2 regions of the Streptomyces sp. NPDC001204 genome follow, and region 1 is predicted to be linked to the other one. Evidence: riboswitches for the same ligand, from Rfam matches in the RefSeq annotation. Region 1 holds a riboswitch; the other holds the start of a gene.

Region 1 (7,418 bases):
GCAGCGTCAGCAGGCGGTCGCGGATCGAGTCGATGATCGTCGGGAAGTGGGAGTAGGAGCGGCCGGTGGCGCCGGGACCGCCCTGGAAGAGCGTGTCGCCGGTGAAGACCACGCCGAGTCCGGGGTCGTACAGGCAGATCGCGCCCGGGGCGTGGCCGGGCGTGTGCAGGACCTTCAGGTCGGCGCCGGCCGCCTCGATGACCTGGCCGTCGACCAGGTGCTCGTCGGGGTCCCGGTTCGGGTGGGTCATCTTCCACAGCGGCAGGTCGTCGCCGTGCAGCCAGATCGTCGCGCCGGTGAGGTCGGCGAGCGCCGGGGCGGCGTTGACGTGGTCGTTGTGGGCGTGGGTGCACACGATGGCCGTCAGCCGGCGGTCGCCTACCGCCGCGGCGATGGCCTCGGCGTCGTGGGCGGCGTCGATGACGACGGCCTCATGGTCGTCGCCGACGATCCACACATTGTTGTCGACGTCCCAGGTGCCCCCGTCAAGCTTGAACTGCCCGGAGGTGACGAGGCGTTCGATACGGGCGGCCATCAGAGCACCACCACCGAGCGCAGCACGTCGCCGTGGTGCATCCGCTCGAACGCCTTCTCCACCTCGTCCAGTTGGATGGTCTCGGTGACGAACTTGTCCAGCGGCAGGCGTCCTTGCAGGTGCAGGTCGATGAGCATCGGGAAGTCCCGGGAGGGCAGGCAGTCGCCGTACCAGCTCGACTTCAGCGCCCCGCCGCGTCCGAAGACGTCCAGCAGCGGCAGTTCCAGCTTCATCTCCGGGGTCGGCACGCCGACCAGGACGACCGTGCCGGCCAGGTCACGGGCGTAGAAGGCCTGCCGGTACGTCTCGGGGCGGCCGACCGCCTCGATGACGACGTCGGCGCCGAAGCCGCCGGTCAGCTCGCGGATGGCCTCGACCGGGTCGTTCTCCTTGGAGTTGACCGTGTGCGTGGCGCCCATGGTGCGGGCGGTCTCCAGCTTGCGGTCGTCGATGTCGACGGCGATGACCTTCGCCGCGCCCGCCAGGTACGCACCGGCGATCGCCGCGTCGCCGACACCGCCGCAGCCGATGACGGCGACCGAGTCGCCGCGGCCGACGTTGCCGGTGTTGATCGCCGCGCCGATGCCGGCCATCACGCCGCAGCCCAGCAGCCCGGCCACTGCCGGGGAGACCGACGGGTCGACCTTGGTGCACTGACCGGCCGCCACCAGGGTCTTCTCGGCGAACGCGCCGATCCCGAGCGCCGGGGAGAGTTCGGTGCCGTCGGTCAGGGTCATCCGCTGCCGCGCGTTGTGGGTGTCGAAGCAGTACCAGGGCCGCCCGCGCAGACAGGCACGGCACTTGCCGCACACGGCCCGCCAGTTGAGGATGACGAAGTCCCCGGGCGCGACGTCGGTGACGTCGTCGCCGACCGACTCCACGACGCCCGCGGCCTCGTGGCCGAGCAGGAACGGGAACTCGTCGTTGATTCCGCCCTGCTTGTAGTGCAGGTCGGTGTGGCAGACGCCGCAGGCCTGGATCCGCACGACGGCCTCTCCCGGCCCCGGATCCGGCACGACGATCGTCTCGACCCGCACCGGTTCGTTCTTGCCGGGTGCGATCACGCCGCGCACTTCCTGCGCCATGGTGGTGGTCCCTTCCGTCGAGCGGTGTACGTCCCCCGACCCTACGTCCGACTGATCGGTAAGGGACACCGAGGGGGCCTCTGATCTGCGGGGACGGGGCGGGCGGGGTGCGGGTGCCCGTCCCGCGGGGCGAAAGCTCAGTGCTGGATGGCGTGCACCGGCGCGAAGACCGGCGGGACCAGGCCGGTGACCTGGTTCAGCCGGCCCGCCTGGTCGAGATCGCGTACGCGGTCGACCCCGGAGAGCTGTTCGGAGACCGCGGGCGGTTCGGCCCGGCGTTCGGCCGGGACGCCGGTCCCGGGGAGGAGTCGAGCAGGCCGGGGAGCTGGAACCTGCCGGCGGACGGGGCACTCGCGGGCAGCGCGGTCAGGCCCGCGACCGAGACGGCGAGTCCGGCGGCGACGACGATGCGTCGAGTGCAGACCATGTCCTCGGCAACGCCGTCCGGGCCCGCCCGGACACGGGCCCGCGGCCGCGCTCACCCGTCGGGCTCAGCGTCCGGACCGCGTTTGCCGCGTCCGCCGGGGCGGAGGAGTCTCGAACTGTGAGGCCCGCCGCGGCCCGCTACCCGCAAGGGCCGCGGCCCTCGGAGGAGGTCACGTCATGTCCACCTCGGCAAGCCCCGCCTTCGACACCGACACGCTGCGCCGCGGCATCGAAGGAGACACGGCGGACACGCTGCTGTCGCTCTACGCGGACGACGCGGAGATCCGCATCGTCGACCGCGACACCCAGCCCAGCAACCCCAAGGTCCTGCACGGCCGGGACGAGATCGGCACCATGCTCCAGGACGTCTACGGCCGCGACATGACGCACCGGCTGGAGCAGTGCGTCGTGCAGGGCGACCATGCGGCGTACGTGGAGTCCTGCCAGTACGCGGACGGCGGCCGTGTCCTCGCGGAGTCCATGGTCTCGCTGCGCGACGGCAGGATCGCCGAGCAGATACTGATCCAGGCATGGGACGAATAGGCGGGAGAGCCGCGAGATTCCAGGTCAGCTCCCGTCTGACCTGGACCTTCTCGGCCGGCACCGGCCTGGGCCGGTCCCGCTCGGCCCGGTCGCGCCTGCCGGGCCCCACGACCGCGGTGTCCCGCCCGGCGTCCGCCGCGGCGCTCCGCTCGCTGCTGCGGGCGGCACGGCCGCGTCCGGGCCGTACGGCGGTGCGCGGCCTTCGACCGCGGCGGGCCGTGTCGGTTAGGGTGAGGCGGGGCCGTGACTGGCGCTGAGGTGGAGCACCACCGGGGAGCGGTCCACGCAGAGTCGTGAGCCGCGCGCCTGGGCAATTCCCCGAACGCCCAGGAGTGGACCATGTCCCAGGCCCGTCCGATGGACGGCACCGCGCTCGCCCGCCGTGTCGTCGAGGAGACCGCGCGGAAGGCCGCCGCACTCACCGAGCGCACCGGTACGACGCCCTGTCTGGCGACCGTGCTGGTCGGTGAGGACCCCGCCTCCGTCACCTACGTACGGATGAAGCAGAACCGCTGCCGCAAGGCCGGTATCGACTCCCGCCATGTGGCACTGCCGGCCGCGACCACCACCGAGGAACTGGTCGACACGCTGCGGTCGCTGTCCAAGGATCCCGCCGTGCACGGCATCCTGCTCCAGCACCCCGTCGGCGAGCACATCGACGAGCGGGCCGCGTTCGAGGCGATCGCGCCCGAGAAGGACGTCGACGGGGTCACCTGTGCCTCGTTCGCCGCGATGAGCTTCGGTCTGCCGGGGTTCGTGTCCTGCACGCCCGGCGGCATCCTGCGGCTGCTGGACGCGTACGACGTCGAGCTGCGCGGCCGGCGTGCCGTCGTGGTGGGCCGCAGCGCGATCCTCGGCAAGCCCGTGGGGATGCTGCTGCTCGCCCGGGACGCGACGGTGACGTACTGCCACTCGCGGACCGCGGACCTGCCGGCCGCCGTGCGCGAGGCGGACGTCGTGGTCGCCGCGGTGGGCCGGCCCCGGCTCATCCGCGGCGAGGACGTCAAGCCCGGCGCCGTGGTGATCGACGCGGGCTACAACCCGGGCAACGTCGGCGACGTCGACTTCGACTCCGCCGCGGAGCGGGCCTCACTGATCACTCCGGTGCCCGGTGGGGTGGGCCCGATGACGATCGCCACGCTGCTGGAGCAGACCGTCACGGCCGCCGCCCGGCAGCTCGGGGTATGACCGGCGTACCCGGACCGGAGCAGGGGTGCGACACCCCTCGGGTCGTTCACCGGTGGCGGGCGGCCGCGCGGCCATACTGGCCGTCGTGCGCGTAGCGATCATGACGGCGGGATCCCGGGGCGACGTCGCCCCCTTCACCGGACTGGGGCACGGCCTGGCTCTCGCGGGTCATGAGGTCACCCTGGTCACGCACGGATGCTTCGAACCGCTGGTCGCGGGCTCGGGCCTCGGTTTCCACCCGCTGCCGGTGGACCCGCGGGCCGAGTTGGAGTCCTCGCGCGGCCGGGGACTCCACCGCAGCGCCACCGGCCCGGGCAAAATGCTGCGGGCCGTGGGGCTGGTGCGCGCGGCCATCGCCCGGATGACGGACGATCTGATCGCGGCGGCCGAGAAGAGCGACCTGCTGCTGCTGGCAGGCTCGCTCGGGCCGGTCGGGCACGCCATCGCCGAGGCGCTGAACCTGCCCAGTGTGGGCGCCCATCTGCAACCCCTCTCCCCCACAAGGGAGTTCGCCCCTCCGCTGCTGGGCGGCGGACACTGGGGCGGAGCTGCGAACCGCCTCGCCGGGCACGGCGTGGACCTGGCCGTGGAGCGGGTCTTCTCGGCGGCCGTACCCGCCGTGCGGACCCGGCTGGGGCTGCCCGCCCGGGCGGTCACCGGCCGCCGCGTCCGCCAGGGGCAGCGCGGGCCGGTGTACCACGGCTTCAGCCCGCTCGTGGTGCCCAGGCCCCGCGACTGGCGCAGCGCGCTCCATGTGTGCGGGTACTGGTGGCCGTACGACCGTTACACCCAACTCCCCGAAGGCCTGTGGGACTTCCTCGACGCTGGTCCTCCGCCGGTCTACGTGGGGCTGGGCAGCGCCACCGTGCCCGACCCCGGGCGGCTCAGCGACACCATCGTGCGCGCGCTGCGCCGGGCCGGACTGCGCGGTGTGGTCCAGCGGGGCTGGGCGGGGCTGGAGGCGTCCGGCGAGGACATGCTGACCATCGGCGAGGTCCCGCACTCGGCCCTGTTCCCGCGGCTGGCGGGCGTGGTGCACCACGCCGGGGCGGGCACGACCGCGGCCGGGCTGCGGGCGGGCGTCCCCGCGGTGCCCGTGCCCGTCCAGTTCGACGAGGGCTTCTGGGCCGATCGTCTCGTCGGCCTCGGCGTGGCACCCTGCTCGGTTCCGCTGCGTGGCCTCACCGCGGACAACCTCGCCGCTGCCCTGGTCCGCGCCACCCGTGGCCACGGACACCGGGAACGGGCACGGTCCCTGGGCGCCCGGATCCGCGAGGAGAACGGCCTGGCACCGGTCCTGAACGCGGTCGAACAACTCGCCCGTTAGGTTCTGTCGCCGCATTCCCGTCGTCCGCCCGGAGGGCGGGCCGCGCGGCGTCCGGCGCGTGCGATCGCAAGGCGCCGGAGCGCCCTCGTGGCGGAGCCACGTCAGCGGTTCGGCAACGCGGCTGAGGGTCCCCCGGGTCCCCCTGCTCGAAGAGCTTGGCGGAGGGCGTGCCAGGCGTCGCACGGCGGACGGGAATGTGACGACAGGGCCTGGGGCCGCCGCCCTCCACCCGCCCCGGAGCTCCCCGGACGCCCGGCGGCAGGCGGCAGGCGGCCGCCCCGTCCGGGGTACGTCGCGACCCGGCGGGTACTCCGGCAGCGCCGAAGGCCGCCGGCGCTGCGGGCGGCCTCCGCGGCGTGACGCGGCGGCACGGGGCGCCACCTCTCCGCCCGCGCCCGAACCGCCACCACCGTGCCGCCCACCGCGTCCCGGACCCCGGCGGGTGGGTGCAGGATCGTGGGCGACGGCGGGCGGGCGGCCGTCATCGTCCCACCCGCTGTGTCAGGTTGAGCAGGTACTGCTTGCGGTCCAGTGGGTTGTGGTCGGTGCGTGGGCGTTCGGGGACCGTGTCGCCCGTGACCGGCGCGTAGTGGTCGAAGGCGCTCTCCAGGTCCCCCTCGCCGCGGGTCAGCCCCGGCAGGCGCTGCTCCAGCGCGTGCACCCGGGCGGCCGGGACGCCGCCCTCCAGGAGGCACACGGATCCGCGGGTGACGGTCGTCCGCGGCACGGCTCGCAGTGCGGACAGCACCGGCAGCATGGCGCCGAGCGTGTCCGCCGGGACCTCGGCGCGGAAGCGGTGCACCGGTTCGTGGACCAGCGTGCCGGCACGGCGCAGCGCCTCGATCAGCACCAGCGGGGTCAGGCCCCGGAAGTCGGCCCCGGTGCTGGACATGCTCTTGTCGAAGCCCTGGTGGGCGTGGCTCTGCCGGGGCGAGTAGCCGCAGTGGGTCAGGGTGACCGTGCAGTCGGTGACCTGCCAGCCGTGCAGCCCCTGCCCGAGGGTCTCGCGCACGGTGTCCTCCACCGCCTTGAAGAAGGCGTACGGCATCGAGCCCAGCTCGACCTCCAGACGGAAGTCCACCCCGGAGCCGGCCGGCGCGGGGTCGACGCGCAGCCCGACGGTGGCCAGGAAGGGGTTGCCGTCCTTCTTGTTGAACTCCGCGGCCGCACCCGTGCCCACCGGCCGCTCGACGCACAGCGGGGTGGTCTCCCGGAAGGTGACACACAGCCCGAACTCGTCGGCGAGCGTGGCCTGGAGGACCTCCTTCTGCACCTCCCCGTACAGGGACACGGAGGTCTCCTGCCGCGCCTCGTCGTGGCGGAGCCCGATCAGCGGGTCCTGTTCGGCCAGCCGGGTGAGTGCGAGGTGCAGGGTCCCGCCGCCCACGCCGGGGCCCGGTACGACGACGGTCTCCAGGGTCGGCGGCGCGAAGAAGTGCTCGTAGGCCTTGCCGGGCTCGCCGACCGTGTCGCCGATCCGGATGTCGGCCAGGCCCCGCAGTCTGGCGATGCGGCCCGCGGACACGGCGTCGGCGCGGACGTCCGTGCCGTGGTCGAACACGCCGATCGCGGTGACCCTGCCCTCCGTGCGGGCGTCGCCGTAGGGGACGCGGTCGCGTACCCGGAGGGTGCCGGAGAACATCCGCGCGTACGCCACCTTCTCCCCCGCGAGACCCCGCTCGACCTTGAACACGGTGGCCGAGACGGGCCCGTCGGGGTCGCCGCCCGCGGCGGGCAGCAGTTCCTTGACACCGCCGATCAGCGCGTCGACCCCGGCACCGGTGATCGCGGAGCCGAAGTACACCGGGTGCACGAGGGCCTGCCCGGTCTGGGCGGCGAGGGCGGCGCGCAGGCGGTCGGCGCGCAGGGTGCCGTCGACGTACGCGGCCAGCAGGCCGTCGTCGTGCTCGGCGAGGACATCCGGCGCGGACGGGCCGAGGCCGGGCACGAAGCGGGCCTCGCGGGCGCCGATTCCCGTCACCCGCCCCATGGGCACGACGGCCGGTGTGAGCCGCCGGGCGACGGCACTCAGCAGTTCCTCCTGCCGGGCGCCCCGCCGGTCGATCTTGTTGACGAAGAGCAGGGTCGGGATGCGCAGCCGCCGCAGGGTGCGCATCAGGACGCGCGTCTGCGCCTGGACGCCCTCGACGGCGGAGACCACGAGCACCGCGCCGTCGAGCACGCCCAGCACCCGCTCCACCTCGGCGATGAAGTCGGGGTGGCCGGGGGTGTCGATGAGGTTGACGGTCACGTCGTCGACCGGGAAGGAGACGACGGCGGACTTGATGGTGATGCCGCGCTGCCGCTCCAGCGC
Region 2 (7,418 bases), on a different contig from region 1:
GCAGCGCTCTGCCCGGACGGCGCGCGTGTGCGGTGGTGCGCCTCAGTGCTTGGCGGGCAGGAAACCCACCCGCTCGTACGCCTGGGAGAGGGTCTCCGCGGCGACCGCGCGCGCCTTCTCCGCGCCCTTGGCCAGGATCGAGTCCAGGGTCTCCGGGTCGTCCAGGTACTGCTGGGTCCGCTCCCGGAACGGCGTCACGAACTCGACCATGACCTCGGCGAGGTCCGTCTTGAGCGCACCGTAGCCCTTGCCGGCGTACTTCTCCTCCAGTTCGCCGATACCCGCCCCGGTCAGCGTCGAATAGATCGTCAGGAGGTTGCTGACGCCCGCCTTGGTCTCCGGGTCGTAGCGGACGACGGTGTCGGTGTCCGTGACCGCGCTCTTGACCTTCTTGGCGGTGGCCTTCGGATCGTCCAGCAGATTGATGAGGCCCTTCGGCGTGGACGCCGACTTGCTCATCTTGATCGTCGGGTCCTGGAGGTCGTAGATCTTCGCCGTCTCCTTGAGGATGTACGCGCCCGGGACGGTGAAGGTCCGGCCGAAGCGGCCGTTGAAACGCTCGGCGAGGTCGCGGGTGAGTTCGATGTGCTGGCGCTGGTCCTCGCCCACCGGCACCTCGTTGGCCTGGTAGAGCAGGATGTCGGCGACCTGGAGGATCGGGTACGTGAACAGGCCGACAGAGGTCCGGTCGGCGCCCTGCTTGAGGGACTTGTCCTTGAACTGGGTCATGCGGCCGGCCTCGCCGAAGCCGGTGAGGCAGTTCATGACCCAGGCGAGCTGGGCGTGCTCGGGGACGTGGCTCTGGACGAACAGCGTGCAGCGGGCCGGGTCCAGCCCCGCGGCCAGGAGCTGGGCGGCGGCGAGCCGGGTGTTGGCACGCAGCTCGGCCGGTTCCTGCGGGACCGTGATCGCGTGCAGGTCGACGACCATGTAGAAGGCGTCGTGGGTCTCCTGAAGGGCCACCCACTGACGGACGGCGCCGAGGTAATTGCCGAGGTGGAACGATCCGGCGGTGGGCTGGATTCCGGAGAGCACGCGGGGTCGGTCAGTCGCCATGCTCACCATTCTCTCAGGTACGGGGGCCCGATCCGGAACCGGCTGGAAACAGGTGGGAACCGAATCGTCCCGCGCGGTGTAACAAGGGTGTGAGAACGCGGGAGGGGGGCCGCATCGTCGATGAGGCCGCGGTGATCGCACGCGTACGCGCCGGAGAGCCGGAGGCGTACGCGGAGCTGGTGCGGGCCCATACGGGCATCGCGCTCAGGGCGGCCACCGCGCTCGGGGCGGGGGCGGACGCGGAGGACGTGGTGCAGCAGGCCTTCGTCAAGGCGTACTGCGCCCTGGGCCGGTTCAGGGACGGCTCGTCCTTCAAGCCGTGGCTGCTGTCGATCGTCGCCAATGAGACGAGGAACACAGTGCGCGCCGCGGCCCGGCGGCGCACGCTCGCCGGCCGGGAGGCGGCGTTCGTGGGGGCCGAGCCGCTGATACCGGAGTCGGCGGATCCCGCAATGGCGACGCTGCGCACGGAGCGCCGCGCCGCCCTGCTGGCCGCGCTGGAACAGCTGAGCGAGGAGCACCGTCTGGTCGTCACCTACCGCTATCTGCTGGAGATGGACGAGTCGGAGACCGCCCAGGCCCTGGGCTGGCCCCGCGGCACGGTGAAGTCCCGTCTCAACCGCGCCCTGCGCAAGCTGGGCCGGCTGCTGCCGGACGTCCGGTCCCGGGAAGGAGGTGAGGAGCGTGCGTGAACAGGAGGGGGCGGGGACCCCCGGGCTGCCGGAGGAGCTGCGCGCGCTCGGGCGGTCGCTGGACGCGCCCGGGGCGGCGGGTCCGGCGGCGGGATCCGAGTCGATGGTGGAGCGGGTCCTTCAGCAGATACTGGCCGATCAGGTGCCGGTCCCGGTGGCCGAGCCGGCGGGCGCCGGTGAGCGGCTGCGGGCGGTGCGGCGCTGGACGCGGACGCGATGGCGTTCGCTGACGGCGGCCCTGTGCGGCCTGCTGACGGTCCTCGCGCTCACTCCCCCGGTGCGGGCGGCGGTCCTCGACTGGTTCGGCTTCGCCGGCGTCGAGGTGCGGTACGACCCGTCGGCGATGCCCTCACCCGGCGCCGAGGTTCCCGGCTGCGGCCGCTCGCTGTCCCTGGAGCAGGCCCGGCGGCAGGCCGGTTTCGAGCCCCTGGTGCCGGACGCGCTCGGCGTGCCGGACGCGGTGACGGTGACCGACGAGCCGCGGGGGCGGTTCCTGGTGACCCTGTGCTGGCACGAACAGGGTCGGACGATACGGCTCGACGAGTTCCCGGAGCGGCTGGACGTCAGCTTCGTCAAGAGCCTGCGGGAACCACCGGAGTGGATCCCGCTGGACACGACGTCGGCCGATGGCGTTCAGGACACCGCCCTGTGGTTCCCGAAGCCGCATCTGCTCGGCTTCTGGCTGATGGACGCCGACGGCCACCGCTTCACCCGGAGCGAGCGAACCGCCGGTCCGACCCTGCTGTGGATGCGCGGGAGGGGCGACGACGCCGTGACGCTCCGGCTGGAGGGAGTGGCGTCGAAGGCGCGCGCGACGCGGATCGCCCGGTCGGACGTGCTGGAGTCCGGGACTTCCGGGCGGCCTTCGGCTAGGCGAACCTGACCGGACAGGTTGGTGACGCGGGGTGGGAACCCGGGCCGGCCGGGCGGTGTACCAGAAGTGATGCGCGGCCCGGGGCGGGCCGCGCCGGATTCGGCCGGTGGGGGTTCGGATGGGCAGGTGGAGGGTTCGTGAACTGACCGCGCTCATGGGCGCGTTGACGACGGTGCTCGCCGTGATGGTGTGGGGCGCGTCCTCCGCGGCGGCGGGCGGTCCGACCAGTGTGCTGGTGACCTCTCCGCAGAGCGGGGAGGCCGGCGCGCTGTACTACTCCGCGAAGGAGTACGGGCAGTTGGAGAGGCTCCTGGGCCCGGCGGGCTCGGGCAGCCGCGACAAGCCGCCCGAGGCCGACCTGGTCCATGCCCGGCAGATCAACGTGACCTGGCTGGCGCACGACATATCACCGTGGCGACTCGACCGGGTCTTCCCGGTGACCGGCGAAAGCGCCGTCTGGATCCACACGGCGGCGAACGTGCCCGAGTCCATGAACGGCTACTGGCACCGTGCCGAGCAGCCGGCCCGGCTGCGTGCCCTGCTCGCGAAGCTGGGCGTGATGGGCAAGGCCCCGGCCTCGAGCCAGGGGTACACCGGTATCTTCCCGGCGCCGTGGCAGGCGGAGACGGCCGCGCCGGAGACCACTACGCCGGACGCCACCGGACCCGACGCGGACGAGGGGACGCAGACGGTGCGGGTGAGTGTGCCGGCCGCGCGTGGCGACGGCGCCGACTGGTGGTGGGCGATACCGGGTGCGGCGGGCGGGGCGGTGCTCGCGCTGGTGCTGCGGCCCTTCGCTTCGAGGCTTCCGCTCGACCGCCTGCGGCGGGAGCGGGACCAGGGGCCCCGGCAGGAGTTGCGGGACGTGTAGGGCGCGTGCCGAGGACGAGAGACGTGCGTGGGAGGACGGAGGGGGCGGTCGGATGGCACTGCGCGGCGGGCGCTCGGCGCCATGGCTGATCCCGGTGCTGGCGGTGGCGGTGGTCGGAGTGGGGGTGCTGCTGTGCGGGGTGTCGCCGGTCGCGGCGGCCGCGGACGGGGGCGGTGCGCCGCGGGCGCCCGATGTGGCCCTGGTCGTCGCGGGCGGCTCGGGGCGGACCAGGGCGTTGCGCGTGGGCGATCGCGACTTCGCCCTGCTCCGGGAGTTGCTGCGCCCGGCGTACACGGGGACGGAGCCGGTGCCGGACGCCTGGGCACAGGGGCGGCATCCAGGGGTGCGGGTGACCGTGGTGTGGGGGCTGACCGGAGTCGGGGGGTGGCCGGTGACGAGCAGGCCACCGGGAGGGGATGTGGCCGTGGAGCGGCAGGACCAGTTGATCGTGGCGGAGGACGGCACACCGTGGGTGCGCTCGGACCTGGCCCCGGACGTGGAGGACGACGACATCCGCTGGCACCGGACGTCGCGGGACCTGTACGAGCGGCTGGCCCGCACGGGGTTGCTGGGTGACACGGACGGTGCGCCGTCCGGCAATGCTCCGGGCGGCAGTCCGGGCGGCCGGGGTGATCAATTGTGGTGGGCGGCCGGCGGGCTGGCCGCCGGGGCCGGCGGCACGCTGCTGATATGCCGCGCGGCGGCCCGGCGCGGTGCCGGGCCGCCGCGGGAGGAACCACGACAGGAGCTGATCGAACTGTGAGCCTGTGACTTGTGAGCCCTGTGCCCTGTGCGTCCTGGGCCCTGTGCCCTGTGAGTCCCCGTGTTCTGTGAGCCCTGTGACTTGTGAGTCCCGTGCGGGGACGGATCAGCCGAGGTCGATCTCCGGGTAGAGGGGGAAGCCCGCGACGAGGTCCGTGGCCCGGTGGGAGATCTCGTCCGCGATCTTCGGGTCGAGGACGTGCTGGGCCTTGGACGGGGTGCCCTTGCCGGTGGTGCCGGGCTCGGTGGCCGTCAGGACGCGGTCGATCAGGCCGGCGACCTCGTCCATCTCGGCGGTGCCCAGACCACGGGTGGTCAGCGCGGGGGTTCCGATGCGGATGCCGGAGGTGTACCAGGCGCCGTTGGGGTCGGCCGGGATCGCGTTGCGGTTGGTGACGATGCCGGACTCGAGCAGGGCGGCCTCGGCCTGGCGGCCGGTGAGGCCGTAGGAGGAGGCGACGTCGATCAGGTTGAGGTGGTTGTCGGTGCCGCCGGTGACAAGGGTGACCCCCCGGCGCGTCAGGCCCTCGGCCAGGGCACGGGAGTTGTCGACGATGCGCTGGGCGTAATCCTGGAAGGAGGGCTGCCGGGCCTCGGCCAGGGCGACCGCCTTGGCGGCCATGACGTGCGGAAGGGGGCCGCCGAGGACCATCGGGCAGCCCCGGTCGACCTGGTCCTTGAGGGAGTCGTCGCACAGGACCATGCCGCCGCGCGGGCCGCGCAGGGACTTGTGGGTGGTGGTGGTGACGATCTGCGCGTGCGGGACCGGGTCGAAGTCGCCGGTGAGGACCTTGCCGGCGACCAGGCCCGCGAAGTGGGCCATGTCGACCATGAGCGTGGCGCCCACCTCGTCGGCGATCTCGCGCATGATGCGGAAGTTCACCAGGCGCGGGTAGGCGGAGTAGCCCGCGACGATGATCAGCGGCTCGAACTCGCGGGCGGAGGCGCGCAGGGCCTCGTAGTCGAGGAGGCCCGTGGCCGGGTCGGTGCCGTAGGAGCGCTGGTCGAACATCTTCCCGGAGATGTTCGGGCGGAAGCCGTGGGTGAGGTGTCCGCCGGCGTCCAGGGACATGCCGAGCATGCGCTGGTTGCCGAAGGCCTGGCGCAGTTCGGCCCAGTCCGCCTCGGAGAGGTCGTTGACCTGGCGGACCCCGGCCTTCTCCAGGGCGGGGGCCTCCACGCGCTGGGCGAGGACGGCCCAGAAGGCGACGAGGTTGGCGTCGATGCCGGAGTGCGGCTGGACGTAGGCGTGGCGGGCGCCGAAGAGTTCCTTGGCGTGCTCGGCGGCCAGCGACTCGACGGTGTCGACGTTGCGGCAGCCGGCGTAGAAGCGGCGGCCGATGGTGCCCTCGGCGTACTTGTCGCTGAACCAGTTACCCATGGCCAGCAGGGTGGCCGGGGAGGCGTAGTTCTCGGAGGCGATCAGCTTGAGCATCTCGCGCTGGTCGGCGACCTCCTGGCCGATGGCGTCGGCCACGCGCGGCTCGACGGCGCGGATCACGTCGAGGGCGGCGCGGAAGGCGGTGGACTCGTTGGACAGGGGCGCGGTGTTCTCAGGCATCGGGACCTCCGGACGTGGCGTCGGCGTTCACGTTACGGCCCAGGCGCACGGCACACTTTCCGCTCGGGCCGCTCCCCGATGGTCGGTCCCATCCCAGCGCGCCAGTCACGGCCCGTCGTCAGCCTACCGGGCGCACCCCACGGCGCAGTTCCCGCGTCCGCCATGCGAGCGAGGATAGGAAGGAGGACAACCTCCCCTCCCCGGGAGGCGACCCTCGTCCTCGGGAGCCGCCGTGACCGCCACGGAAGACCTCATCGCCACCGCCGACGCCCACAGTGCGCACATCTACCACCCGCTGCCCGTGGTGATCGCCACGGCGGAGGGCGCGTGGATGACGGACGTGGAGGGCCGCCGGTACCTCGATCTGCTGGCCGGCTACTCGGCGCTGAACTTCGGGCACCGCAACCGGCGGCTGATCGAGGCGGCCGAGGCGCAGCTGGAGCGGGTGACACTGACCTCGCGGGCCTTCCACCACGACCGGTTCGCGGCGTTCTGCGAAGAGCTGGCGCAGCTGTGCGGAATGGAGTCGGTGCTCCCGATGAACACGGGCACCGAGGCGGTGGAGACGGCCGTGAAGACGGCCCGGAAGTGGGGCTACCGGGTCAAGGGCGTGCCCGCGGAGATGGCGAAGATCGTGGTCGCGGGCAACAACTTCCACGGCCGGACGACGACGATCATCAGCTTCTCCACCGACCCGGAGGCCAGGGCGGACTTCGGGCCGTACACGCCGGGCTTCGAGATCGTGCCGTACGGGGACCTCACGGCGATGCGGTCGGCGATGACGGAGAACACGGTCGCCGTGCTGCTCGAGCCGATCCAGGGCGAGGCGGGGGTGCTGGTGCCGCCGGCCGGTTATCTGCCGGCGGTGCGGGAGCTGGCACGGGAGCGCAACGTGCTGTTCGTCGCCGACGAGATCCAGTCGGGGCTCGGGCGCACCGGCCGTACCTTCGCGTGCGAGCACGAGGGGGTGGTGCCGGATGTGTACGTGCTCGGGAAGGCGCTGGGCGGCGGGATCGTGCCGGTGTCGGCGGTGGTGTCCTCGCGGGAGGTGCTCGGCGTGTTCGGGCCGGGCGAGCACGGGTCGACGTTCGGCGGGAACCCGCTGGCGTGCGCGGTGGCGCTGGAGGTGATCGCGATGCTGCGCTCGGGCGAGTTCCAGGCACGGGCCGCGGAGCTGGGCGAGCATCTGCACCGCGAGCTGGAGCGGCTGGCCGGCACGGGCCGGGTGCGGGCGGTGCGCGGACGCGGGCTGTGGGCGGGCGTGGACGTCGACCGGTCGCTGGGGACCGGCCGGGAGATCGCCCGGAAGCTGATGGACCGGGGCGTCCTGGTGAAGGACAGCCACACCTCGACGATCCGGATCGCCCCGCCGCTGGTGATCGGCAAGGAGGACCTGGACTGGGGGCTGGCCCAGCTGCGGGCGGTGCTCGGCGCGTAGCGGGGTGACGCGGAGTCCGGCCGGAGCCGGTGGTGCGTGCGGCCGGATCGGGCGGCGCGCGGATCGACCGCTCCCCTAAAGTCGCTTCGTGCTCTTCGGAATGGTGTGCGCGCTCGGCGCGGCGGTGTGTTTCGGCACGGCGACGGTTCTCCAGGCCATCGCCG

Evidence for each region. A riboswitch is a leader RNA that binds a small molecule or an ion and turns the genes downstream of it on or off. The one in region 1 is predicted to bind ZMP and ZTP.
Region 2: another riboswitch for ZMP and ZTP. It lies ahead of ACWC91_RS02815 (glycine hydroxymethyltransferase); the one in region 1 lies ahead of ACWC91_RS16945 (bifunctional 5,10-methylenetetrahydrofolate dehydrogenase/5,10-methenyltetrahydrofolate cyclohydrolase).

The regions. Positions count from the first base shown of each region.
Region 1 is NZ_JBSFJL010000010.1:188,573-195,990, reverse strand. It holds gene ACWC91_RS16965 (MBL fold metallo-hydrolase) at 1-535, opposite strand, end outside; gene ACWC91_RS16960 (S-(hydroxymethyl)mycothiol dehydrogenase) at 535-1,620, opposite strand; gene ACWC91_RS16955 (hypothetical protein) at 1,817-2,047, opposite strand; gene ACWC91_RS16950 (nuclear transport factor 2 family protein) at 2,224-2,589, shown strand; ZMP/ZTP riboswitch at 2,823-2,908, shown strand; gene ACWC91_RS16945 (bifunctional 5,10-methylenetetrahydrofolate dehydrogenase/5,10-methenyltetrahydrofolate cyclohydrolase) at 2,929-3,777, shown strand; gene ACWC91_RS16940 (glycosyltransferase) at 3,878-5,104, shown strand; gene ACWC91_RS16935 (GTP-binding protein) at 5,586-7,418, opposite strand, start outside.
Region 2 is NZ_JBSFJL010000001.1:609,089-616,506, forward strand. It holds gene trpS (tryptophan--tRNA ligase) at 43-1,056, opposite strand; gene ACWC91_RS02795 (RNA polymerase sigma factor) at 1,188-1,748, shown strand; gene ACWC91_RS02800 (hypothetical protein) at 1,732-2,631, shown strand; gene ACWC91_RS02805 (hypothetical protein) at 2,741-3,493, shown strand; gene ACWC91_RS02810 (hypothetical protein) at 3,546-4,256, shown strand; gene ACWC91_RS02815 (glycine hydroxymethyltransferase) at 4,362-5,816, opposite strand; ZMP/ZTP riboswitch at 5,847-5,935, opposite strand; gene rocD (ornithine--oxo-acid transaminase) at 6,049-7,254, shown strand; gene ACWC91_RS02825 (hypothetical protein) at 7,355-7,418, shown strand, end outside.